DNA from 4 places in the Pseudomonas tensinigenes genome. Region 1 is predicted to be linked to each of the others. Evidence: predicted binding sites of a transcription regulator. Region 1 holds the regulator's gene; each other region holds the start of a gene.

What was found. The regulator sigma-54, encoded in region 1, starts transcription at its own class of promoters, with help from an activator protein. The targets are predictions, from matches to a motif close to ANTGGCATNNANNTTGCTNT.
Region 2: a site for sigma-54 is predicted at 1,472-1,491, ahead of HU718_RS26030 (pilin). Genes of this name have one in related genera too.
Region 3: a site for sigma-54 is predicted at 3,414-3,433, ahead of HU718_RS08750 (flagellar basal body rod protein FlgF). Genes of this name have one in related genera too.
Region 4: a site for sigma-54 is predicted at 3,961-3,980, ahead of glnA (glutamate--ammonia ligase). Genes of this name have one in related genera too.

Annotation. Positions count from the first base shown of each region.
Region 1 covers NZ_CP077089.1:1,257,019-1,262,933, reverse strand. The annotation lists gene lptC (LPS export ABC transporter periplasmic protein LptC) at 1-444, shown strand, start outside; gene lptA (lipopolysaccharide transport periplasmic protein LptA) at 431-976, shown strand; gene lptB (LPS export ABC transporter ATP-binding protein) at 976-1,701, shown strand; gene HU718_RS05395 (RNA polymerase factor sigma-54) at 1,889-3,379, shown strand; gene hpf (ribosome hibernation-promoting factor, HPF/YfiA family) at 3,453-3,761, shown strand; gene ptsN (PTS IIA-like nitrogen regulatory protein PtsN) at 3,773-4,237, shown strand; gene rapZ (RNase adapter RapZ) at 4,240-5,097, shown strand; gene HU718_RS05375 (HPr family phosphocarrier protein) at 5,113-5,388, shown strand; gene HU718_RS05370 (ZIP family metal transporter) at 5,483-5,915, opposite strand, start outside.
Region 2 covers NZ_CP077089.1:5,871,820-5,877,734, reverse strand. The annotation lists gene pilB (type IV-A pilus assembly ATPase PilB) at 1-1,312, opposite strand, end outside; gene HU718_RS26030 (pilin) at 1,538-1,969, shown strand; gene HU718_RS26025 (BON domain-containing protein) at 2,267-2,623, shown strand; gene HU718_RS26020 (DUF2845 domain-containing protein) at 2,894-3,190, opposite strand; gene HU718_RS26015 (DUF748 domain-containing protein) at 3,190-5,915, opposite strand, start outside.
Region 3 covers NZ_CP077089.1:1,982,164-1,988,078, forward strand. The annotation lists gene HU718_RS08735 (4a-hydroxytetrahydrobiopterin dehydratase) at 1-333, opposite strand, end outside; gene phhA (phenylalanine 4-monooxygenase) at 451-1,242, opposite strand; gene HU718_RS08745 (sigma-54-dependent transcriptional regulator) at 1,617-3,176, shown strand; gene HU718_RS08750 (flagellar basal body rod protein FlgF) at 3,488-4,228, shown strand; gene flgG (flagellar basal-body rod protein FlgG) at 4,274-5,059, shown strand; gene flgH (flagellar basal body L-ring protein FlgH) at 5,112-5,807, shown strand; gene HU718_RS08765 (flagellar basal body P-ring protein FlgI) at 5,835-5,915, shown strand, end outside.
Region 4 covers NZ_CP077089.1:616,594-622,508, forward strand. The annotation lists gene glnL (nitrogen regulation protein NR(II)) at 1-811, opposite strand, end outside; gene HU718_RS02750 (DUF4124 domain-containing protein) at 1,043-1,666, opposite strand; gene HU718_RS02755 (DUF4124 domain-containing protein) at 1,663-2,178, opposite strand; gene glnA (glutamate--ammonia ligase) at 2,461-3,867, opposite strand; gene thiI (tRNA uracil 4-sulfurtransferase ThiI) at 4,195-5,649, shown strand; gene typA (translational GTPase TypA) at 5,789-5,915, shown strand, end outside.

The DNA of each region.
Region 1 (5,915 bases):
CCTATCGACTGGTATGCAACCAACACCCATACCCTGCAATACCTGCCGGATGGCAAGGTGCAGTATGAAATGACGTCCGAGAAAGCCGAGCACGTGAAGGCAACTGACGTCACGCTCGTGACCAAACCCGACCTGAACATGTATCGCGGAACGGAATTTCCGTGGCACGTGACCAGTGAGCGCGGTGAAGTGAACTCAGGCGGCACCGAAGTCGAACTGATCGATTCGGTACGCGTTGCGCGCACCGATGAAAAGAAGCGTGACATCCTGATCACTTCCACTCGCATGACCGTGTTCCCGCAGCAGGAATATGCGCAGACCGAGCAACCCGTTAGAATCGACGGCGCTGGCGGTGTATCGACTGGCGTTGGAATGAAAGCGTACCTGAAGGAAAGCAGGATACACCTGCTATCGAACGTAAGAGGACAGTATGAGGCTCGTTAAAACCCTCCCTATTTTGCTCAGTCTGGGCGCAGCACTGGGAAGCGTGAGCGCCTGGGCTCTGCCGAACGATCAGCAGCAACCTATCCGCATTCAGGCCGACGACGCCCAACTGGATGACAAGAACGGCATCGCTACCTATAAAGGTGATGTGATCATCACCCAGGGCTCGATGATCGTTAAAGGCAACACCGTCACCATGACTCGCGCGCCGAATGGCGATATCGACGTAGTGACCTCCGTGGGCAATCTGGCTTACTTCGAGCAGTTGCAGACCCAGGGCGACGCCAAACCGGTTCAGGGCTACGGCGTGACGATTCAATACCACGCCCAGCAAAACCGCGTCGTGCTGATCGACAAGGCCAAGGTCGTCGACAAAGACGGCAACGTCACTCAGGGCGAGAAAATCGTCTATGACACCGTGAAGAAACTGGCCAGCGCCGGTCGCGCTACCGGAAGCAAGGTCACCGAGGCGCGTCCGCGCATCGACATGGTGATCCAGCCGAAGAAGAAAACCGACGAGAAAACCCAGTAATGGCAACTCTGAAAGCTCAGCACCTGGCCAAGGCCTATAAAAGCCGCCAGGTCGTGCGTGATGTCAGCCTGTCGATCGACAGCGGCCAGATCGTTGGTCTGCTCGGCCCGAACGGTGCCGGCAAGACCACGTGTTTCTACATGATCGTCGGCCTGGTGCAGGCCGATCAGGGCCGCGTACTGATCGATGATCTGGACGTCAGCCACCAGCCGATGCACGGCCGTGCAAAGGCTGGCATCGGCTATCTGCCGCAAGAAGCGTCGATCTTCCGCAAACTGTCGGTGGCTGACAACATCATGGCCATCCTCGAGACCCGTCAGGAACTCGACAAGGCCGGTCGCCGCAAAGAGCTGGAAAGCCTGCTGCAGGAATTCCACATCAGCCACATCCGCGACAACCTCGGCATGAGCCTGTCCGGTGGTGAACGCCGCCGGGTGGAAATCGCTCGCGCGCTGGCAACGGCACCGAAATTCATCCTGCTCGACGAACCGTTTGCCGGTGTCGACCCGATTTCGGTCGGCGACATCAAGCAGATCATCCACCACCTCAAGGCCAAGGGCATCGGTGTATTGATCACCGACCACAACGTCCGTGAGACGCTGGACATCTGCGAAACCGCTTACATCGTCAACGATGGCCAACTCATTGCTGAAGGCGATGCAGAAACCATCCTGGCCAACGATCTGGTCAAGGAAGTGTATCTGGGTCACGAGTTCCGCTTGTAAGCGTAACAGTGCCCGGTGCGCCGCCCGGGCGCTGTATCGATTCAAGCAGGAATTAATACGCTTTAATTGTTACAGCGCTCTAGGCAAACACTTCAGTTTCAGGCATATAATTTGCTTAAGTTTGGCGCCCCGGCGCCCTGTAGTGGATGGCGCATAGCGCCGGCGAATAAGGTGTTAAGCCCCTGCCATGAAACCATCGCTAGTCTTGAGAATGGGCCAGCAGCTGACGATGACACCGCAGCTGCAACAGGCCATCCGCCTGCTCCAATTGTCGACCCTGGATCTGCAACAGGAAATCCAGGAGGCTCTGGAATCCAATCCGATGCTCGAACGCCAGGAAGAAGGCGACGACTTCGACAATTCCGACCCCATGGCCGACAACGCCGAACAGAAACCCACCGAAATCCAGGAACCCTCCTATCAGGAAACCGCCCCGACGGTGGACAACCTCGAGGACGGCGAATGGAACGAGCGCATTCCCAACGAGCTTCCGGTCGACACCGCCTGGGAAGACGTTTACCAGACCAGCGCCAGCAGCCTGCCCAGCAGCGATGATGACGAGTGGGACTTCACCACCCGCACCTCCGCTGGCGAGAGCCTGCAAAGCCACCTGCTGTGGCAACTGAACCTCGCGCCGATGTCCGACACCGATCGCCTGATCGCCGTGACCCTGATCGACTGCATCAACAATCAGGGCTACCTGGACGAAACCCTCGAAGAGATCCTTGAGGCGTTCGATCCGGAACTGGACATCGAACTGGACGAAATCGAAGCCGTCCTGCACCGCATCCAGCAGTTTGAACCGGCCGGCATCGGCGCCCGCAATCTTGGCGAGTGCCTGCTGCTGCAATTGCGCCAGCTGCCAGCCAAGACGCCTTGGCTGACTGAAGCGAAGCGCCTGGTCAGCGATTACATCGACCTGCTCGGCGGCCGCGACTACAGCCAGTTGATGCGGCGCATGAAGCTCAAGGAAGACGAGTTGCGCCAGGTCATCGAGCTGGTGCAAAGCCTCAATCCGCGTCCGGGCTCACAGATCGAGTCCACTGAAGCCGAATACGTAGTCCCTGATGTCATCGTGCGCAAGGACAACGAGCGCTGGCTGGTCGAGCTGAATCAGGAATCGGTACCACGCCTGCGCGTCAACGCCCAGTACGCCGGTTTTGTCCGTCGCGCCGACACCAGCGCCGACAATACGTTCATGCGCAATCAGTTGCAGGAAGCTCGCTGGTTCATCAAGAGCCTGCAGAGCCGCAACGAAACCCTGATGAAAGTTGCTACCCAGATCGTCGAACATCAGCGCGGTTTTCTGGAGTACGGCGACGAAGCCATGAAGCCGCTGGTGCTGCATGACATCGCCGAAGCCGTGGGCATGCACGAATCGACGATTTCGCGGGTGACCACGCAGAAATTCATGCATACCCCGCGCGGTATTTATGAACTGAAATACTTTTTCTCCAGCCACGTCAGCACCTCTGAAGGCGGCGAATGCTCGTCCACGGCGATTCGCGCGATCATCAAAAAACTGGTTGCCGCGGAAAATCAGAAAAAGCCGTTGAGTGACAGCAAGATCGCTGGTTTACTGGAGGCACAAGGCATTCAGGTGGCTCGCCGCACCGTCGCCAAGTACCGCGAATCCCTCGGGATCGCGCCTTCGAGCGAACGCAAGCGGTTGATGTAAGCCACGTTACAGCGTTCCAGTGGCAGGCTATCCAGCCTGCCGCTTTATGCACTGGCAACGAAGGAGAAGCTGTATGCAAGTCAACATCAGTGGACACCAACTGGAAGTGACCGAACCTCTGCGCACCTACATCAACGAAAAACTCGACCGATTAGAGCGCCATTTCGACAAGATCACCAACGTGCAAGTCACGATGTGCGTCGAAAAGCTGAAGCAGAAAATCGAAGCCACCTTGCATATTCCCGGCGGAGAAGTGGTTGCCAATGCCGAGCATGACGACATGTATGCCGCCATTGACCTGCTGACCGACAAGCTGGATCGCCAACTCAAAAAGCATAAGGAAAAGACCCAAAGCCTCCTCCAGGGCGCGACAGGTCGATAACCCCCCATTCCATGATCCGACTTGAAAGTATCCTGACCCCCGGCCGTTCCCTCGTGAACGTGCCGGGTGGCAGTAAAAAGAAAGCCCTCGAACAAATTGCCAACCTGATCGCCCGCGAAGTGCCGGATCTGGCCATGCAGGATGTCTTCGAGGCGTTGATTGCCCGTGAAAAACTCGGTTCCACCGGTTTTGGTAACGGCATCGCCATCCCCCATTGCCGCCTCAAGGGTTGCCAAGCGCCGATCAGCGCGCTGATGCACCTTGACGCTCCGATCGATTTCGACGCCATTGACGGCGCTCCGGTTGACCTGCTGTTTGTTTTGCTGGTCCCGGAAGCCGCCACCGATGCGCATCTGGAGTTGCTACGTCAGATCGCCAGCATGCTGGATCGTAAGGAAGTGCGCGAAAAGCTGCGTAGCGCACCGAGTAGCGAAGCCTTGTATCAGGTCGTCCTGAGCGAGCAGAACGGGCATTAATCATGCGTTTGATCATCGTCAGCGGCCGTTCCGGCTCGGGTAAAAGTACGGCTCTGGATGTCCTTGAGGACAACGGCTATTACTGCATCGACAACCTGCCCGCAGGCTTGCTGCCGGAACTGGCCGAACGCGCGCTGATTCACACTGAGCTGGCGCAACCGCTGGTGGCCGTGTCGATCGATGCGCGTAACTTGCCGAGCCATCTGACGCGCTTTCCCGAGTTGCTTGAAGATGTCCGGGCCAAGCACATCCAGTGCGATGTCCTGTATCTGGACGCCGACGAAGAAACCCTGCTCAAGCGTTTCTCCGAAACCCGCCGTCGCCATCCACTGAGCAACGCCAATCGCTCGCTGGCCGAAGCGATCCAGGATGAAACCGCCCTGCTCGGCCCGATCGCCGACCTCGCCGACCTGAAAATCAACACCACCAACCTCAACCTGTACCAGCTGCGCGACTCCATCAAGCTGCGCCTGCTGAATCAGCCGGAGCCGGGCACCGCGTTTCTGGTCGAGTCCTTCGGCTTCAAGCGCGGCATGCCGGTGGATGCAGATCTGGTGTTCGATGTGCGCTGCCTGCCCAATCCGTACTGGAAGCCGGAACTGCGCGCGCAATCGGGTCTCGATGCGCCGGTGGCTGAATACCTGGCGGCACAGCCGGAGGTCGAAGAAATGTTTCAGGACATCTTCACCTACCTGCACAAATGGCTGCCGCGTTTCGCCGCGAGCAACCGTGCCTACGTCACCATTGCCATTGGCTGCACCGGCGGGCATCACCGCTCCGTCTACCTGACCGAACGTCTGGGTCAGGCCCTGCAGAAAACCCTGAAGAACGTCCAGGTTCGCCACCGCGACCTCACTTAAAGGATTCACACCGCGATGCCTGCTCTGGAAATCGAAATCATCAACAAGCTGGGCCTGCATGCCCGCGCATCGGCCAAGTTTGTCGGGGTGGCCGGGCAGTATCCGGATTGCACGATCAGAGTGGGTCGTACACCAGAGACCACGGTTGACGGTAAAAGCATCATGGCGATGATGATGCTGGCGGCAGGCAAGGGCACCAAGATCTATCTGAGTACTGAAGGGCATCAGGAACAGGAAGCGCTGGATGCGCTGGTGGCGTTGATCAACAACTACTTCGACGAAGGCGGCTGACAGCCAAAGTCAAAAGATCGCAGCCTGCGGCAGCTCCTACATTGGAATGCGTTCCCTATAGGCACTGCCGCAGGCTGCGATCTTTTGCACGACTTCAACCCAACGCCGTATCCATCACCATCATCAGACAAAACCCGATCAACAGGCCAAGACTGGCCAGTTTGTCGTGACCATTGCGTCGCGACTCGGGAATCACTTCGTGGGTCACCACCAGCAACATGGCCCCCGCCGCGAGCGCTAGTCCTAGTGGCAACAACACCTGTGCCAGACTGACCAGCCACGCGCACAACAGCGCAAACACCGGCTCGACCAGACCTGACGCCGCGCCGATCAGAAACGCCTTGACCCGCGACATCCCCGCCCCGGCCAACACCAGCGCAATCACCAGGCCCTCCGGCACATCCTGCAAAGCGATGCCCATGGCCAGACTGTCCGCATCCGGCATGCTACCGCCAGCAGAAACGCCGACGGCCATGCCTTCAGGGATGTTATGGGCAATGATGGCGAACACGAACAGCCAGATCCGC
Region 2 (5,915 bases), 2.0 Mb from region 1:
GGATGCCCATGTTGTGCAGACGGGTCAGGGTTTCCGCAGCGCTGTTGGTGTGCAGGGTCGAGAGCACCAGGTGGCCGGTCTGCGCAGCCTTGATCGCGATCTCGGCGGTTTCCAGATCGCGGATCTCGCCAACCATGATCACGTCCGGGTCCTGGCGCAGAAACGAGCGCAGCGCTTGGGCAAAATCGAGGCCCTGTTTGGGGTTGACGTTGACTTGGTTGATGCCTTCCATATTGATCTCCACCGGGTCCTCGGCGGTGGAGATATTGATGTCGACGGTGTTGAGGATATTCAGGCCGGTGTACAGCGACACGGTTTTCCCCGAGCCGGTGGGGCCAGTGACCAGAATCATGCCTTGGGGCTGCTTGAGCGCGGCCATGTACAGTTCTTTCTGCGCGGGTTCGTAACCAAGCGCGTCGATGCCGATCTGTGCGCTGGAAGGGTCGAGAATCCGGATCACCACTTTTTCCCCCCACAGCGTCGGCAGAGTGTTGACCCGGAAATCGATCGACTTGCTCTTCGACAGGCGCATCTTGATCCGCCCGTCTTGCGGCTTGCGCCGTTCCGAGATATCGAGACTGGCCATGACTTTCAAACGTGCGGCGATCCGCCCGGCCAGTTGAATCGGCGGTTTGGCCACCTCGCGCAGGATGCCGTCGGTGCGCACTCGTACCCGGTAGTTCTTCTCGTAGGGCTCGAAGTGCAAATCAGAAGAACCGCTTTTGATCGCGTCGAGCAACATCTTGTGAACAAAACGCACCACTGGCGCATCGTCGGCGTCGAGTCCGCCAATCGTGTCTTGCTTGCTGTCGTCGATGGCTTCGACATCGAGGCCGTCGAGATCGACATCGGCCATGTCTTCCAGGCCACTGGTGTGGGTGTCGAAAAATTTTTCGATGGCGTCGGTGAGCTTGTCGTCCTCGACCAGAATGGCTTCGGTGCTCAGCCCCGTACTGAACTGAATGTCGTTGATTGCTTGATGATTGCTTGGGTCGGAAATGCCTACGAATAGCTTGTTGCCTCGCCGCCACAGGGGCAGAGCGTGATGCTGACGCACCAGTTTTTCGCTGACCAGTCCTTTGGGCTGGGTTTCCTTGTCGAGGCAATTTAGATCAAGGAACGCCATGCCGAAATGCTCGCTGGCGATCTCGGCGACCTGCCAGCTCTTGACCAGTTTGTTCTGCACCAGATAGCTGACCAGCGACAGGCGATTGCGCTGAGCCTGTTGCCAGGCTTGCTGGGCACTTTTTTCTGTCAGCAACTCGGCCTGTACCAGTTGCTTGGCCAGACCGCTCAGAGCGATGTCATTCATGGGGATTCCGCACGCTTGCAGTTCATGACTTATAGCCTAGTCAAGTGACAGCGCCAAACACGGCGGGTGCAGGTGACAAAAAGTGTCAGATAGTGCGGTTACGGGCTGTAGGAAATGGCGTTGTAGAGGGTTCGCGCCCAACGGGCGGGGCTTGGAGGCGTTGGCATGGCCTATGCTGCTTCCCTTGCAGATCATGAGATTTCGACTCATGCATGGAGCGTGTCTATGAAAAAACAACAAGGTTTTACTCTGATCGAACTGCTGATCGTGGTGGCGATCATCGGGATTCTGGCGACCATCGCCTTGCCGCAGTATTCCAAGTATCAGGCGCGGTCGAAGGTAACGGCGGGGCTGGCGGAGATCAGTGCGATGAAAGTGCCGTTCGAAGACACCATCAACCAAGGTACCGATCCGACGCTGACGCTGGTGGCCGGTAGTGCCACCGTCACAACGTCAAATTGCGCCGTGACCGCATCGGGCACCGCTTCGACCGGGGCCGGCACCATTGTCTGCACAATCAAGAACGCTCCTGGCCCTGTTCTGGACAAAACCATCACCTTGACCCGTTCATCGGGCACCGGTGCTGGCGTCTGGACTTGCGGCACCACGGTGGCACCGGACTATTCGCCAAAAGGCTGCACCGCCAGCGGTACATAAGTTGAATGTGTGGTGAACAGAATGCCCCGCAATGCGGGGCATTTTTCATTGCGCGGCACTTCACAAAAGCTTCAATAATTTCAGCGCCTTAGGAACTTTCCAAAAAACCGTAACTTGCATGTCGATAATTCGAAGGTCATGCAAATTGCATGATTTCGAAAATTTCTGTAATTCATAAGTTATTGATTTATAAAGAAAATATTGATTTTCAAAAGTTGGCACAGCGTTCGCAACTACCTTGGTAACCCTGCTGACAAGACAACCAGCAGACTTTCCAGAAAAACAGGAGTTACTCGTATGAAGAAGTTCGCTATCACTGCCGCTGCTGCTACCGCGCTGACCCTGACCATGGCTTCCGGTGCATTCGCACAATCCACTCAGGCTACCCAGGCTCCAATGACTCTGGCTGCCGGTGAAGTCACCCAGGCTAAAGAAGCTACTTCTGACACTTGGATCACCACCAAAGTCAAAGCTGACTTGGTCACCGAAAAAGGCATTCCAGGCACCGACATCAAAGTAGAAACCAACAAAGGTGTTGTATCGCTTTCGTCGACTGCTGCTGTAACTGAATCGCAGAAAGACGTTGCTGTTGCGATCGCCAAGAAAATCAAAGGCGTTAAAGCGGTCTCCGCTGACGGCCTGAAAGCCGAGTAAGGCATGACTTCTCGCCTGGACCGGGAGAAGACGCGACAGACGGGCCGAGCAATACGTCTGCCGCAACTTTAGAGTTCATGCGAACGGTCACACGGATGTGACCATTACAGGCCCCGCCACTTGTGTCGGGGCTTGTTCTATTTCAGGGGCAACATAAAACAATTGTGGGAGCGAGCCTGCTCGCGAATGCGATCTGTCAGCCGACGAAGATTTCGACTGACACGACGCATTCGCGAGCAGGCTCACTCCTACAGGGGAATCGGTGTTGGTTTAGTTACCGCGTTTGCTGTTGATCTGCCGCAGGCGATTGCCTTCAAAGCGCAGGTATTGGTACATGCCGTTGCTCGGACCGTAAGTCCACTCCTCGACCTGAAACTCCTCGCGGCGATTGGCGCTGCGCTTGTAGCCGAGCAGATCACGGCTAACCGGCTCACCGCACTTCTGCAGGACTTCGCTGGAACGGTCGCCAAGGCTGATCAACTGACTGCCGCAGCGCAGCGTATCGGACGCCGAGGCGTGACTGGCTGCGAACGTCATTGCGATCAATGCCAGCCACTGCAGTTTCATCATTCGGCATCCAGGTGCATTTGCGTCACCACGCGGCCATCGCTCTCGGCTTCACCGAGATTGGCGTCGATGAAGTACACACGGTCGTCTGCCAGTTGGCCTTTATCGACCAGATAATCCTTGATGCTGCTGGCCCGGTCCTGACCCAACTGACGCAACAGCACATCGCTGCCACTCCAGAACTGGATCACTCCCTCGCGCATCTTCGCCGTGCGTTCTTCCTTGCCCAGATCCTTCCATTCCGCCGGCGGCTGGGTTTTCAGACGGGTGCGGTAAATGCCCTCGAGCAGTGGACCTTTCTCGCTGTCGGGCACTTGCAGCAGCGACGCCTGAGCCGGGACTTTATCGCCACGACGCTGGAGCATCTTGTAGTAGTTGTACTGGTATTCACGTTCCAGACGCTGCTCGGCGAGCAACGGGCCGTCACTGCTTTTGGCGGCCGTGCCTTCGATCTCCAGACGCAGTGCCGGACGCTCCTTCAGCGCCTGAGACAGTTTGATCAGCGCCGCTTCGGCATCCTTGCTCAACTCGCTGGAACCCGGAGCAAACGACACGGTGCCAAGGTCTTGCGAACTGCCACCACTGATAAGGCCGCCAATCATCTTGAATGGCGCGGCGGCGGCTTTGACGATCAGGTTGCGCAGGGTCTGCCAGACAATCGGCATCACGCTGAATTGCGGGTTGTTCAAGTCGCCGGTCACCGGCAACTCGATGGAGATCTTGCCGTCGACGTCCTTGAGCAGGGCAATCGCCAGTTTCAGCGGCAGGCTCACGGCATCCGGGCTGTCGACTTTTTCGCCGAGCTGCAATTGCTCGACCACCACTTTGTTTTCGGCTTTGAGCTGGCCCTTGGTGATCAGGTAATGCAGGTCGAGGTTGAGCCGGCCCTTGCGGATACGGTAACCGGCGAATTTGCCGGAGTAGGGCGTCAGTGTCGTCAGCTCGACGCGTTTGAAACTGGTGGCGATGTCGAGGCTGGCCATCGGGTCGAAGGGATTGACCGCGCCCTTGATGGTCACCGGTGCGTAGCGATCGACCTTGCCTTTGATGTCGACGCTGGCCGGTTTCGCCTGACGGCTGTCGATGGTGCCGATCTGGCCGTTGAGCTGCTGCACGGCGGTGGCGAAGTTCGGCGTCAGGCTGAAGTCGGCGAAGTTGGCCGAGCCGTCATTGATCGCGATGCCACCGATATGAATGCCCAACGGTTTCTCGTTGCTGGCCGGTTTCGCTGTTGTGGTTTTCGCGCCGCTGTCGGCCGGTTGCGGGATCAGCAGGTCGTCAATGTTGGTGGTGCGATCGTCGTTGATCATGAACCGCACATAAGGCTGGAACAGGTTGACCTTGTCGATCGACAGACTGTCGCCGTGCTGATAGTTCAGGCCTTCGACCACCACTTGCTGCCATTTGAGGAAGTCGCGGGTTTTCAAGGTGTCGAGGGTGTGCAGTTGATCGATCTGTGCGCGACCGGTGACGCTGAGTGCCAGCGGTTCGGTGCTCTTGAGATTGACCTTCAGATCACTACCGAGCATGCCGCTGCGCAGTTCCAGACGAATGAACGGGTTGATGTAGGACTGCGCAACCCGCAGGTCGATGTCCTGGGTTTTCACGTTGAGCTGGGCGTTGACCGGGGCGAGATTGACCGTGCCGTCTGCCATGATCTTGCCTTGCTTGCCCACGCCGCTGTCGAGTTTGAGCTTGAAGGGCGAACCGTTGAGACTGTCGAAATCCTGCAGGTCGACGTTGAGTGGGGTGATATCCAGAGCAACGGCTGGTTGGGCCGAGCGGTCGGCCAGATGCACAGTGTAATTGCGCAATTGCACGTCTTTGAGCAACACCTGCCAAGGCTTGCTCGGCGCAGTCGGTTCGGCTTTCGGCGAGTCGGCAGCGGCCGGCGTGTTCGCCGGTTCGGCGGCGGCTTTGGCGGCGGGTTTCGACGGTTGGCTGGCGAACAGTTTCTGCCAGTCCAGTTGCCCGTCGGCTTCGAGGGCTGCCCAGGTTTCCAGTTTGTTGCTGCGGATCTTGCCGACCACGACTTGTTGTTTGGCCAGATCCACCGAGGTTTCGCTGACGTCCAGGCGTTCGAGTTTCGCCAGTGGTCGCCCATCCGGAGCCTTGATGGCGAACGGCGCGATGCTCACCGCCACGTTGTTCAGTTGCAGCTCGGTTTCTTTCGACAGATTGAGTTTGTAGTCGCTGCTGAGGCTGATTACACCGTCTTCCAGCACCAGCGGCACCGAATCACGCACGTAGGGCCAGAACGCTTTCATCTTGCCGTCGGTAATTTTCAGGGTGCCTTCGGAAGTGAACGGGATCAGGCTGAAATTGCCACTCCAGTCGATCCGCCCACCGGCCGGGCCGATGGCGACCAGGGTCATGTCGGCACTGTCTTCGGGCAGGGTGCTGAGGTTTTTCAGTTCGAAGCTGAGGTCGTCGTAGAGGAATTCGATCGGCTCGCTCGGGCGCACGTCTTCAAAGTGCACCACGCCGCCGGCCAGTTTGATGTTGTCGATGCGCAGCGGGAACGGTTTGGCGTCCGGGTCGGCTGGTGTCGGCTCACTGGCCGGCACATTGAACAGGCCGAGCAGGTTGAGTTTGCCGTCTTTGGCGAAAAGGATTTCGGTTTTCGGCTTGTCCAGCTCGATGTTGGCCAGATGCAGGGCTTTGGTCCACAGGCTGTCGATTTGCAGGTCGGCGTACAGGCGATCGAAGCCGACCTGTTCCTTGC
Region 3 (5,915 bases), 730 kb from region 1:
GGCCACTTCGTCAGTGCGCGCGGCCATGATGAAGTCGTTGCGGTGCAAGCCTTTGATCGAGTGGCTCCACCAGGTCACGGTGACTTTGCCCCACTCGGTCAGCAGGCCCGGGTGATGACCTTCGGCCTCGGAGATCTCACCGACAGCGTTGGTGAAGGCCAGCGCGTGTTTGAAGTTCTTGAACAGGAAGACCTTCTCCAGTTGCATGATGCTGTCGCGTACTTCGATGTTCCAGTCAGGGATCTGCTTGATCAGGATCGGCAGTTCTTCGTCGCTGACTTGTGGCGCATCGGCGCGGCAGGCTTCGCAGTGGGCTTGGTTCAAAGTGGACATGGCGTATTCCTGAAATCGAGTGTGTTTTTTTTATTAAAGCGTTTAAGCCGTCAATGCCGTCACGCTAAACCAAAGTAACGGCGACGGACAGGCTCAATTGTCAGCAAAAGTCGCGGTTCACGCGGCTTTCGGTTTCGGCGGAAATTTCGGTGCGTGCAGACCCAACTGCATGCCTTGGCGAACCATGGCCATGATGTCTTCATGGGCCACGTCGAACAGACGCTTGAGGTTCGGCAGGACAAAGTACAGCGGTTGCAGGATGTCGATGCGATACGGCGTGCGCATGGCTTCCAGCGGATCGAAGGCCTGATGCTCGGGTTCGTCCGACAGCGAGTAAACGGTTTCTTTTGGCGAGGACAGGATGCCGCCACCGTAGATGCGTTTGCCTTGCGGGGTGTCGACCAGGCCGAACTCGATGGTCATCCAGTACAGGCGCGCCAGATAAACGCGTTCTTCCTTGGTGGCCTGCAAACCGAGCTTGCCGTAGGTGTGGGTGAATTCGGCGAAATACGGGTTGGTCAGCAGCGGGCAGTGACCAAAGATCTCGTGGAAAATATCCGGCTCTTGCAGGTAGTCCAGCTCTTCACGGGTACGAATGAATGTAGCGACCGGAAATTGCTTGCTGGCCAGCAGTTCAAAAAACGTCTGGAAGGGAATCAGCGCCGGCACGCGGGCGACCTGCCAACCGGTGGTCTCGCCGAGCACCTTGTTGATCTCGCCGAGTTGCGGAATGCGGTCGTGGGGCAGACCGAGTTTTTCGATACCGTCCAGGTACTCCTGGCAGGCACGCCCTTCAATCACTTTCAGCTGGCGAGTGATCAGCGTGTTCCACACCGCGTGTTCTTCGGCGGGGTAGTCGATAAAACCTTGCGCATCGGGCTCGCGGGCCACGTATTGCGTCTGCTTCATACTGCTCTCCTGCTAGGGGAATTCGTTCTTGTTATGTCCAGCGATGGATTCAGAATTACCTGAGAGCGGATTGATGTGCAGCAGGTTGAATAGCCTGCGCGTAGGAAATTTCTCTGTAATTCGTAAAGTTATCGTTACGGTTTGGCGGATATCTCGCGTTTGCAGTGATTCATGGGTTTGAAAAGGCGGTTGGCTGTCACATAATCTTGACAACTATCTGCGTGCCGCCACAGAAAAGTCTGGCGCGGTCCCCCTGTAGGAGTGAGCCTGCTCGCGATAGCGGTGTATCAGTCAGCATCAATATCAACTGACCCAAAGCCATCGCGAGCAGGCTCACTCCTACAGGTTTCTCATCGTTTATTCGGGCGATTTATATGCGCATCAAAGTCCACTGCCAGAACCGCATCGGCATCCTGCGCGACATTCTCAACCTGCTGGTCGCCTACGGGATCAACGTCGCGCGCGGTGAGGTCGGTGGCGAGCACGGCAATGCGATCTACTTGCACTGCCCGAACCTGATCAATATCCAGTTCCAAGCGCTGCGCCCGAAATTCGAGGCGATCGCCGGGGTGTTCGGCGTCAAGCGGGTAGGGCTGATGCCCAGCGAACGACGGCACATGGAGTTGAACGCCTTGCTCGGCGCGCTGGAGTTTCCAGTGCTGTCGATCGACATGGGTGGCTCGATCGTGGCGGCCAACCGTGCGGCGGCGCAGTTGCTCGGCGTGCGGGTCGATGAAGTGCCGGGGATTCCGCTGTCGCGCTACGCCGAAGATTTCGACTTGCCGGAACTGGTGCGCGCCAACAAATCGCGAATCAACGGCATGCGGGTCAAGGTCAAGGGCGACATCTTTCTCGCCGATATTGCGCCGCTGCAATCGGAGCACGACGACAGTGAAGCCATGGCCGGCGCAGTGTTGACCTTGCATCGCGCTGACCGCGTTGGCGAGCGTATCTACAATGTGCGCAAGCAGGAGCTGCGTGGTTTCGACAGCATCTTCCAGAGTTCGAAAGTGATGGCCGCCGTGGTGCGTGAAGCGCGGCGTATGGCGCCACTGGATGCGCCGCTATTGATTGAAGGCGAAACCGGCACCGGTAAGGAATTGCTCGCACGCGCTTGCCACCTCGCCAGTCCGCGCGGGCAGTCGCCGTTGATGGCGCTCAACTGCGCAGGCCTGCCGGAGTCGATGGCCGAGACCGAGTTGTTCGGTTACGGCCCGGGCGCGTTCGAAGGTGCACGCGCCGAAGGCAAGCTCGGGCTGCTGGAATTGACGGCGGGCGGCACGCTGTTTCTTGACGGTGTCGGTGAGATGAGCCCGCGTCTTCAAGTGAAGTTGCTGCGCTTTTTGCAGGACGGTTGCTTTCGCCGGGTCGGCAGTGATGAAGAGGTTTATCTGGATGTGCGGGTGATCTGTGCGACGCAGGTCGACTTGTCGGAGCTGTGTGCGCGCGGTGAGTTTCGCCAGGATCTGTATCACCGCTTGAACGTGCTCTCCCTGCACATCCCGCCGCTGCGTGAATGCCTCGACGGACTGACGCCGCTGGTCGAACACTTTCTCGATCAGGCCAGTCGGCAGATCGGTTGCTCGCTGCCGAAACTGGCACCGGCGGCGATGGATCGGCTCAGTCATTACCACTGGCCGGGCAACGTGCGGCAACTGGAGAACGTGCTGTTCCAGGCGGTTTCGCTGTGCGATGGCGGTACGGTGAAAGCGGAGCATATTCGTCTGCCGGATTACGGCGTGCGTCAGCCGCTTGGCGATTTCTCGCTAGAGGGTGGGCTGGACGAGATTGTCGGGCGCTTCGAGAAAGCGGTGCTGGAGCGGTTGTATTCCGAGCATCCGAGCAGTCGGCAGCTGGGCAAGCGGTTGGGGGTTTCGCACACCACCATTGCCAACAAGCTGCGTGAATATGAAGTCGGCAAAACCGAGTCGTAGCCCAAACATGTGTGGGTAGTGATGGCCTCTTCGCGAGCAGGCTCGCTCCCACAGGGGTATGCATTTCAAATGTGGGAGCGAGCCTGCTCGCGAAAGCGATAGTCCAGGCAACACCAGCGCCAGACATTGCCACCTACCGGCATAACACCGCCGGTTTTTCGACTTCGATACATTTCAGATTTCCCCTCGCCATCCCCCAAGTCCTTTGTTTACCGGGCCTTTGTGCGCCAGAAAAAAGTTGGTCTGCAAATTGCTTATGGCTCAGCAGTACAGCGGTGGGCGGCAAACGTCCGGCATGCAGAGGAAAGAGTGTGGACAAGTACCTTTATGTGGCAATGACCGGCGCCAGCCAGAATGCGCTGGCGCAAAAGGCGCATGCCAACAACCTGGCGAACATCTCCACCAACGGTTTTCAGCGCGACCTGGAGCAGGCGCGTTCGATGCCGGTGTTCGGCGACAGCTTTCCGGCGCGTGCGTTTGCCATGAGCGAACGGCCCGCCACCGACTTCACCCCAGGCTCGCTGGTGCAGACCGGTCGTGACCTCGATGTCGCGGTGACCGGCAACGGTTTCATTGCCGTGCAGAACCCTAACGGCGGCGAAAGCTACGTGCGCACCGGCAGCCTCAACGTCGACGCCCTCGGCGTTCTGCGCGCCGGCAACGGCATGCCGGTGATCGGCAACGGCGGTCCGATCGCCGTGCCGCCCGAGCAGCAGATCGAAGTCGGTGAAGACGGCACCATCAGTATTCGTGCGATGGGCGAAGGCCCGCGCGTCATGGCGGAAGTCGACCGGATCAAACTGGTCAACCCGGACATCAAGAACATGAACAAGGGCCTCGACGGCTCGATCTACACCAAGGATGGCCAGCCGGCGCAGGCTGATGCCAACGTCAAGCTGGTGTCGGGTTTCCTCGAGTCGAGCAACGTCAATGCAGTGGAAGAGATGACCTCGGTGCTGGCATTGGCCAAGCAGTTCGAGTTGCACGTCAAGATGATGAACACCGCCAAAGACGACGACCAGGCCATGGCTCGGGTCTTGCAGATCAGCTAATTATCAGAACGTCGCGCCGAAAAACAGGCGCACGAGGAGAATCGAATGCTTCCGGCTCTATGGGTTGCCAAAACCGGTCTGTCCGCCCAGGACACCAACCTGACCACCATTTCCAACAACCTGGCAAACGTGTCGACCACGGGTTTCAAACGTGATCGCGCCGAGTTCCAGGACTTGCTGTATCAGATCAAGCGTCAGCCAGGCGCTCAGTCGACCCAGGACAGCGAACTGCCGTCGGGTCTGCAACTGGGTACCGGTGTGCGCATCGTCGGCACCCAGAAAAACTTCACCGCCGGCAGCCTGCAAACCACTGAGCAGCCGCTGGACATGGCCATCGACGGTCGCGGTTTCTTCCAGATTCTGCAGCCAGACGGCACCACGTCCTACACCCGTGACGGTACCTTCCACCTCGATTCCAACGGCCAGATCGTCAACGCCAGCGGTTTCGCTCTGGAACCGGCCATCGTCATTCCGAACGATGCCCAGACCTTCACCGTCGGCCGTGACGGCACGGTGTCCATCACTGTCGCTGGCAACGCCGCGTCTCAGGTGATCGGCAATCTGCAAACCGCCGACTTCATCAACCCGGCCGGTCTGCAAGCCGTGGGCAACAACCTGTTCCTGGAAACCGCCGCTTCCGGCGCGCCGCAAGTCGGCACCCCGGGTCTGGCCGGTTTCGGTACCACCCTGCAGAACACCCTGGAAACCTCCAACGTCAGCACTGTTGAAGAGATGGTCAACATGATCACCACTCAGCGCGCTTACGAGATGAACTCCAAGGTGATCTCCACCGCTGACCAGATGCTCTCGTTCGTAACGCAGAATCTGTAATCAAGTCTATGAGGCGGCCATGAGGTCGCCTGCAACACCGTGAGGTAGGGTCATGAATCGCTTTGTATCTGTTCTGGCATTGAGTGGGGTCGTCTCGCTCGCGGGCTGCGTCGCCCCGACGCCCAAGCCCAATGACCCTTACTACGCCCCGGTGTTGCCGCGCACGCCGTTGCCGGCAGCGGCCAATAACGGCTCGATCTATCAGGCCGGTTTCGAGCAGAACCTGTACAGCGACCGCAAGGCTTTCCGGGTTGGTGACATCATCACCATCACCCTGAATGAGCGCACACAGGCGAGCAAGAACGCCAACTCGCAGATGGACAAGAACAGCGATAACAGTGTCGGTCTGACTTCGTTGTTCGGCTCCAGCCTGACCACCAACAATCCGATTGGTGGCGGTGACCTGAGTCTGAACGCCGGCTATAGCGCCGACCGCTCGACCAAGGGCGACGCCAAGTCCGGGCAGAGCAACAGCCTGACCGGTTCGATCACCGTGACCGTCGCTGACGTGCTGCCCAACGGCATCATCGCCGTGCGGGGCGAGAAGTGGCTGACGCTGAACACCGGTGACGAACTGGTGCGCATCGCCGGCCTGGTACGCGCCGATGACATCGCCACGGACAACACCGTGTCGTCGACCCGGGTCGCCGATGCACGCATCACCTACTCGGGTACCGGCGCATTTGCCGATACGAGTCAGCCAGGCTGGTTCGACCGTTTCTTCCTCAGCCCGCTGTTCCCTTTCTAGGTGGCTACGTTGAATCTGAAAAGCTTCATGCTGGCGGCGACCCTGATGTCCGCCGCTTTTGCTGCCCACGCCGAGCGGCTGAAAGATATCGCCAGCATTTCCGGCGTG
Region 4 (5,915 bases), 640 kb from region 1:
TGCGCAGGCTGATGCGGCCCAGGCGCAGTTCGTTCTGGCTGCTGATCGCCTGCATCGCGTTGCGCACGATGTTCAACACCGCCTGAATCATTTGCTCGCGGTCGATCAATACGTCGGGAATGCTTGGGTCGTAATCGCGCACCAAGGTGATGCAGCCCTGGCTTTCGGCTTCGACCAGTTGGCAGACGCGCTCCAGCACTTCGTGGACGTTGCACATCGCCAGCGACGGCAGCTTGTTCGAGCCGAGCATGCGGTCAACCAGATTGCGCAGGCGGTCGGCCTCTTCAATGATCACGTTGGTGTAATCGCGCAGGCTGTCTTCCGGCAGTTCGCGGGCCAAAAGTTGCGCGGCGCCACGGATGCCACCCAGCGGGTTCTTGATCTCGTGGGCGAGGCCGCGCACCAGCATCTTGCTGGTTTCCTGTTTGGACAGCTGCGCCTCTTCCTTGGTGATTCGCAGCAAGCGGTCACGCGGGTGGACTTCGAGAAGGAGCATGGTCGCGCCGTTGCTGAGGATCGGCGTCACCGCGTAATCCACGGTCAGCGTCTGGCCGGTGAGGGCGGTGAGCATGGCTTCGCGTTTGGTAAACGGATGCGCCTGCTCCACGGCCTGGCGCAGGGAATTCAGCGCCTCGGTGGATTCGGTGAACAACTCGCTGATGAATTGGCCATGGCTGCGCTGCCCGCTGATGGCGAGCAGCATCTCCGCCGCCGGGTTCATGTACTCGAGGCGCAATTCGGCGTCGAGCAGGATCGTGGCGGTGGTCAGGTTGTCGAGCAGCAAACGGTGAATTGCGTCGCTAATAGTCATCGGAGCCTCTTTTGGGGGCGGAGCGTGCGCAAATAACAAGCGTCGGTGAACGGAAAATGCAAAAACCAAACCAAGGCTCTGAAAAGAAGCGTTCAACGCCTGAAACAGGCGTTTGACGCTCGTTTGAGTGGCAGGGTGCCAGCTCTCACGGGTAGTTTCGAACCAAAATGGGTTGGATTGTGGGTACGGTGCAGCCTATTGCACCAATATAGTGCGCAAAGCTGAGCGGCGTCAGAAGAAACGCAGGAAGGGGTTTTTCGGCTCGGGCGGTTTGTCTTTCAGTGGGCATTCCGGACGGATGCCGTAGTCGTCCTTGGTGCAAGGTTTGACCTGACGCTTCTGCGCAAGCGAGATGCGCAGCATATGGAAGGGCTGGTTGGCGGTGCGTTCGACGGTGCGGCCTCCGGCGTCGAGAATTTCCACGGAAAGGTTGTGGCTGCCGCGATCAATGTTGTTCAGCGGGAACACTGGACTGAGGCCTGGCTCGCCCGTGGCCTGTCCGTCCAGTAGCAGGCGATAACGGTGACCTCGCTGTAGTCCGGGCTCGCTGGTGACGCTGACAATGATTTCACCTGCGCTGCTGCGAATCGTGGCATCGGGTTCAGGTATCAGAATGCGCAGCATGTCGTAATGGAATAGAGGCTGTTCGACGGATTTTTTCGCGGTGGTGACCGGCGCGGCGGCCGTTGGGTTGGGCGACATGCGATTGCTGGTTGCGATGGGCACTCGCTTGGCGTTGCCGCGCGGTTGGTCGGTGTAGACGCGATTGCCCTGCGCATCGGTATAGGTGAAGACCTCAGCCGATGCTTGCAGCGTCAGCAGTGCCAACACAGTGATAAGCCACGCGCGAATCATGGCTTGTGTACTCGCTGTACGCTAAGGGCCGCTGGCGGGCTCTGCTGAATGATCGTCTGCCCGTCGATCACTTGCACGGCGAGACGATGTTCGCCGCGATCCACGTTCACCAGTTGCAGGATCGGCACGTTGCTCGGCTGACCGTAGGGTTCATCGTCCAATACCAGTCTTAATTGATGCGGTGGCCGCAGGCGCGGTTTGATCAGCACGTTGACGGTGAACGTGCCGTTATTGGCGCGCAGGGCTTCTTCGGTGGGCAGGCCGGCGATTTCCAGAATCTCATAGGCATCGCTGCGTGCCTGCTGGCGATTGTCCGTGCCAGAGGGGGCCGGTGCGCTGGGCGCCTGAGGCTCGACACGGTTGAGCGGCGGCAACTCCACGGGCTGCGCCTGCACGCCGTCTGGCGAGTGATCGCTGTAGACCGTGTTGCCATTGGCATCGGTGTACTTGTAGATCTGCGCGGCGGCGGGCAGGGCGATCAGCAGCAGTATGTAGATAAAGATGCGACCCATGAAATCGACCGGGATTGAAAACGATGGGATGCAGCATAGGACAGACGCGGCGGTTGGCCCAACTCGGCACACATCCGGAGATCATTCAGGCGCCACAAATCCCCTGTGGGAGCGAGCCTGCTCGCGATGGCGTAGTGTCAGTCAGCATCACCTTCAATGATCCACCGCTATCGCGAGCAGGCTCACTCCTACAGGGATTTGCGTCGAGCCATAAATCGCAATAAAAAAGGCCTCCCGAAGGAGGCCTCTTTCACTCACGCCACGTAACGCAGCGCTACCGGATCAGCAGCTGTAGTACAGCTCGTATTCCAGTGGGTGTACGAAGGTACGGACCTTGATTTCTTCTTCGGATTTCAGCGCGATGTAAGCGTCGATGAAGTCGTCGGAGAACACGCCGCCCTTGGTCAGGAACGCACGGCCTTTATCCAGCTCTTCCAGAGCTTCTTTCAGGCTGCCGCAAACTTGCGGGATCTCTTTCGCCTCTTCAGGCGGCAGGTCGTACAGGTTTTTGTCGGCAGCGTCGCCTGGGTGGATCTTGTTCTGGATACCGTCCAGGCCAGCCATCAGCAGTGCTGCGAAAGCCAGGTACGGGTTGGCAGCCGGATCCGGGAAACGCGCTTCGATACGACGGCCACGTGGGCTGTTGACGTAAGGAATACGGATCGACGCGGAACGGTTGCGAGCCGAGTAGGCCAGCATCACCGGCGCTTCGAAACCTGGCACCAGACGCTTGTAGGAGTTGGTGGCCGGGTTGGTGAAGCCGTTCAGTGCCTTACCGTGCTTGATGATACCGCCGATGAAGTACAGAGCGGTTTCGGACAGGCCGGCATAGCCTTCGCCAGCGAAGGTGTTCTTGCCATCTTTGGCGATGGACATGTGCACGTGCATACCCGAACCGTTGTCACCGTACAGTGGCTTCGGCATGAAGGTAGCGGTGCGGCCGTAGGCGTCAGCCACGTTGTGTACAACGTATTTCAGCGTCTGAACTTCGTCAGCTTTTTTCACCAGGGTGTTGAACTTGACACCGATTTCGTTCTGACCGGCAGTTGCCACTTCGTGGTGGTGAACTTCAACGGTCTGGCCCATTTCTTCCAGTGCGTTGCACATGGCAGTACGGATTTCGTGATCGTGGTCGAACGGCGGAACCGGGAAGTAACCACCTTTGATACCTGGACGGTGGCCTTTGTTGCCGCCTTCGATGTCCTGGTCGGACATCCACGAACCTTGTTCGGAGTAGATCTTGAACATCGAACCAGAGATGTCGGACTTGAACTTCACTTCGTCGAAGATGAAGAACTCAGGCTCTGGACCGGCGAATACGGTGTCACCGATACCGGTGGTCTTCAGGTATTCCTCGGCACGGTGAGCGATGGCGCGCGGGTCGCGATCGTAACCTTGCATGGTCGACGGTTCGATGATGTCGCACACCAGAATCAGGGTGGCGTCTTCGGTGAACGGGTCGAGCACGGCAGTTTCGTCGTCCGGCAGCAGGATCATGTCGGAGGCTTCGATGCCTTTCCAGCCAGCGATGGAGGAACCGTCGAACATCTTGCCGACTTCGAAGAAGTCGTCTTCCAGCGCATCGCGAGCCGGCATGGTCACGTGGTGCTGAGTGCCTTTGGTGTCCGTGAAGCGCAGATCAATCCACTTGACGTCATGATCTTTGATGAGTTGAACCGACTTCGACATAGTGTCCTCCGGGTGAATTAGGGCTGGTAGTGGATGCCCTTAATAGTGGTGATGCCGGCGCGAATACTCTGCCAAGGCAACCTGCCTCACAAGGGAGCAAATTGCATGCCAGTGCCCCAGCATGGGTTTTTTGCCCCAAATTCACGCTTATTAAGGTGCGGAGCTTCTTAAAGCAGGAAATATCGCCCTTTAATGTAGCGTCACAATCTACAAATGACCTGTTTTGGTGCATGCAAAACCTTCTGCACATTAACTGGTTAAACCTTGAGCAATTTCCGCTATAATCCGCGCCCCCCTTTTTCGGCTGGCCGTTCGCGCGCTGTTTTCATGAAACTAATCGTAAAAGTCTTCCCCGAGATCACCATCAAAAGCCGACCTGTCCGGACGAAGTTCATCCGCCAGTTGGCCAAGAACATCCGCACCGTGCTCCGTGACCTGGACCCGGCCGTGGTGGTGAACGGTGTGTGGGACAATCTCGAGCTGGAAACCCGCATTACCGACGCCAAAGCCTTGAAAGAGATGGGTGAGCGCCTGACCTGCATGCCGGGCATCGCGCACTTTCTGCAGATCGACGAGTACCCGCTGGGCGACTTCGACGACATCACCGAGAAGTGCAAACAGCACTACGGCGCTGCGCTGGCCGGGAAGATTTTCTCGGTGCGCTGCAAGCGTGCCGGCAAGCACACCTTCAGCTCGATGGACGTCGAAAAATACGTCGGCAGCAAGCTGCGTCGTGAGTGCGGTGCCGCCGGTATCGACCTGAAAGCGCCGGAAATCGAAGTCCGGATCGAAGTTCGCGACAAACGGTTGTTTGTGATCCACAGCCAGCACAACGGCATCGGCGGTTACCCGCTGGGTGCGTTGGAGCAGACGCTGGTATTGATGTCCGGCGGCTTTGACTCGACCGTTGCGGCTTACCAGATCATTCGTCGCGGCCTGATGACGCACTTCTGCTTCTTCAATCTGGGCGGTCGTGCCCACGAATTGGGCGTGATGGAAGTCGCGCATTTCATCTGGAAGAAGTACGGCAGCTCGCAACGCGTGCTATTTGTCAGTGTTCCGTTCGAAGAAGTGTTGGGCGAAATTCTCGGCAAAGTCGATAACAGTCATATGGGCGTCGTATTGAAGCGTATGATGTTGCGCGCGGCCTCCAACATCGCCGACCGTCTGCACATCGAGGCGCTGGTCACCGGCGAGGCGATCTCCCAGGTGTCGAGCCAGACGCTGCCAAACCTGTCGGTGATCGACTGCGTGACCGACAAACTGGTCCTGCGTCCGCTGATCGTGGCGCACAAGCAGGACATCATCGACACGGCCAACGAAATCGGCACCGCCGATTTCGCCCGGCACATGCCGGAATACTGCGGAGTCATTTCGGTCAATCCGAAGACCGCCGCCAAACGCGGTCGCGTTGAGCACGAAGAGAAAGAATTCGACATGGCGGTGCTCGAGCGTGCGCTCGAAAACGCCAAACTGGTGCCGATCGATCGGGTGATCGACGAATTGGGCCAGGACGTACAGATTGAAGAAGTCAGCGAAGCACTGGCCGGCCAGATCGTGATCGACATCCGTCACCCGGATGCCGCCGAGGATGAGCCGCTGGAACTCGCTGGCGTAGAAGTACAGACGATGCCGTTCTACGCAGTGAACGCTCGTTTCAAGGAGCTGGATCCGACTCGCCAGTACCTGCTGTATTGCGACAAAGGCGTGATGAGTCGCCTGCATGCTCACCATTTGCTCAGTGAGGGGCATGCCAATGTGCGCGTTTATCGACCGAGCTAAGTGCCCGGGGCTGTTTGCCTGTGGCCTGCGTCACCGGCCCCCCGACACCGCCGTCAAGCTGTAACGGCCATGCCGGACACTACTGCTAATCGCTGCCAAGACTTGTCAGCAAACCGAATCCTCTGATCGAGATACACAAGTGATCGAAAATCTACGCAACATCGCCATCATTGCCCACGTTGACCATGGTAAAACCACCCTGGTAGACAAACTCCTGCGTCAATCCGGCACTCTGGAGCGCAACGAGCTCAACGACGAGCGCGTGA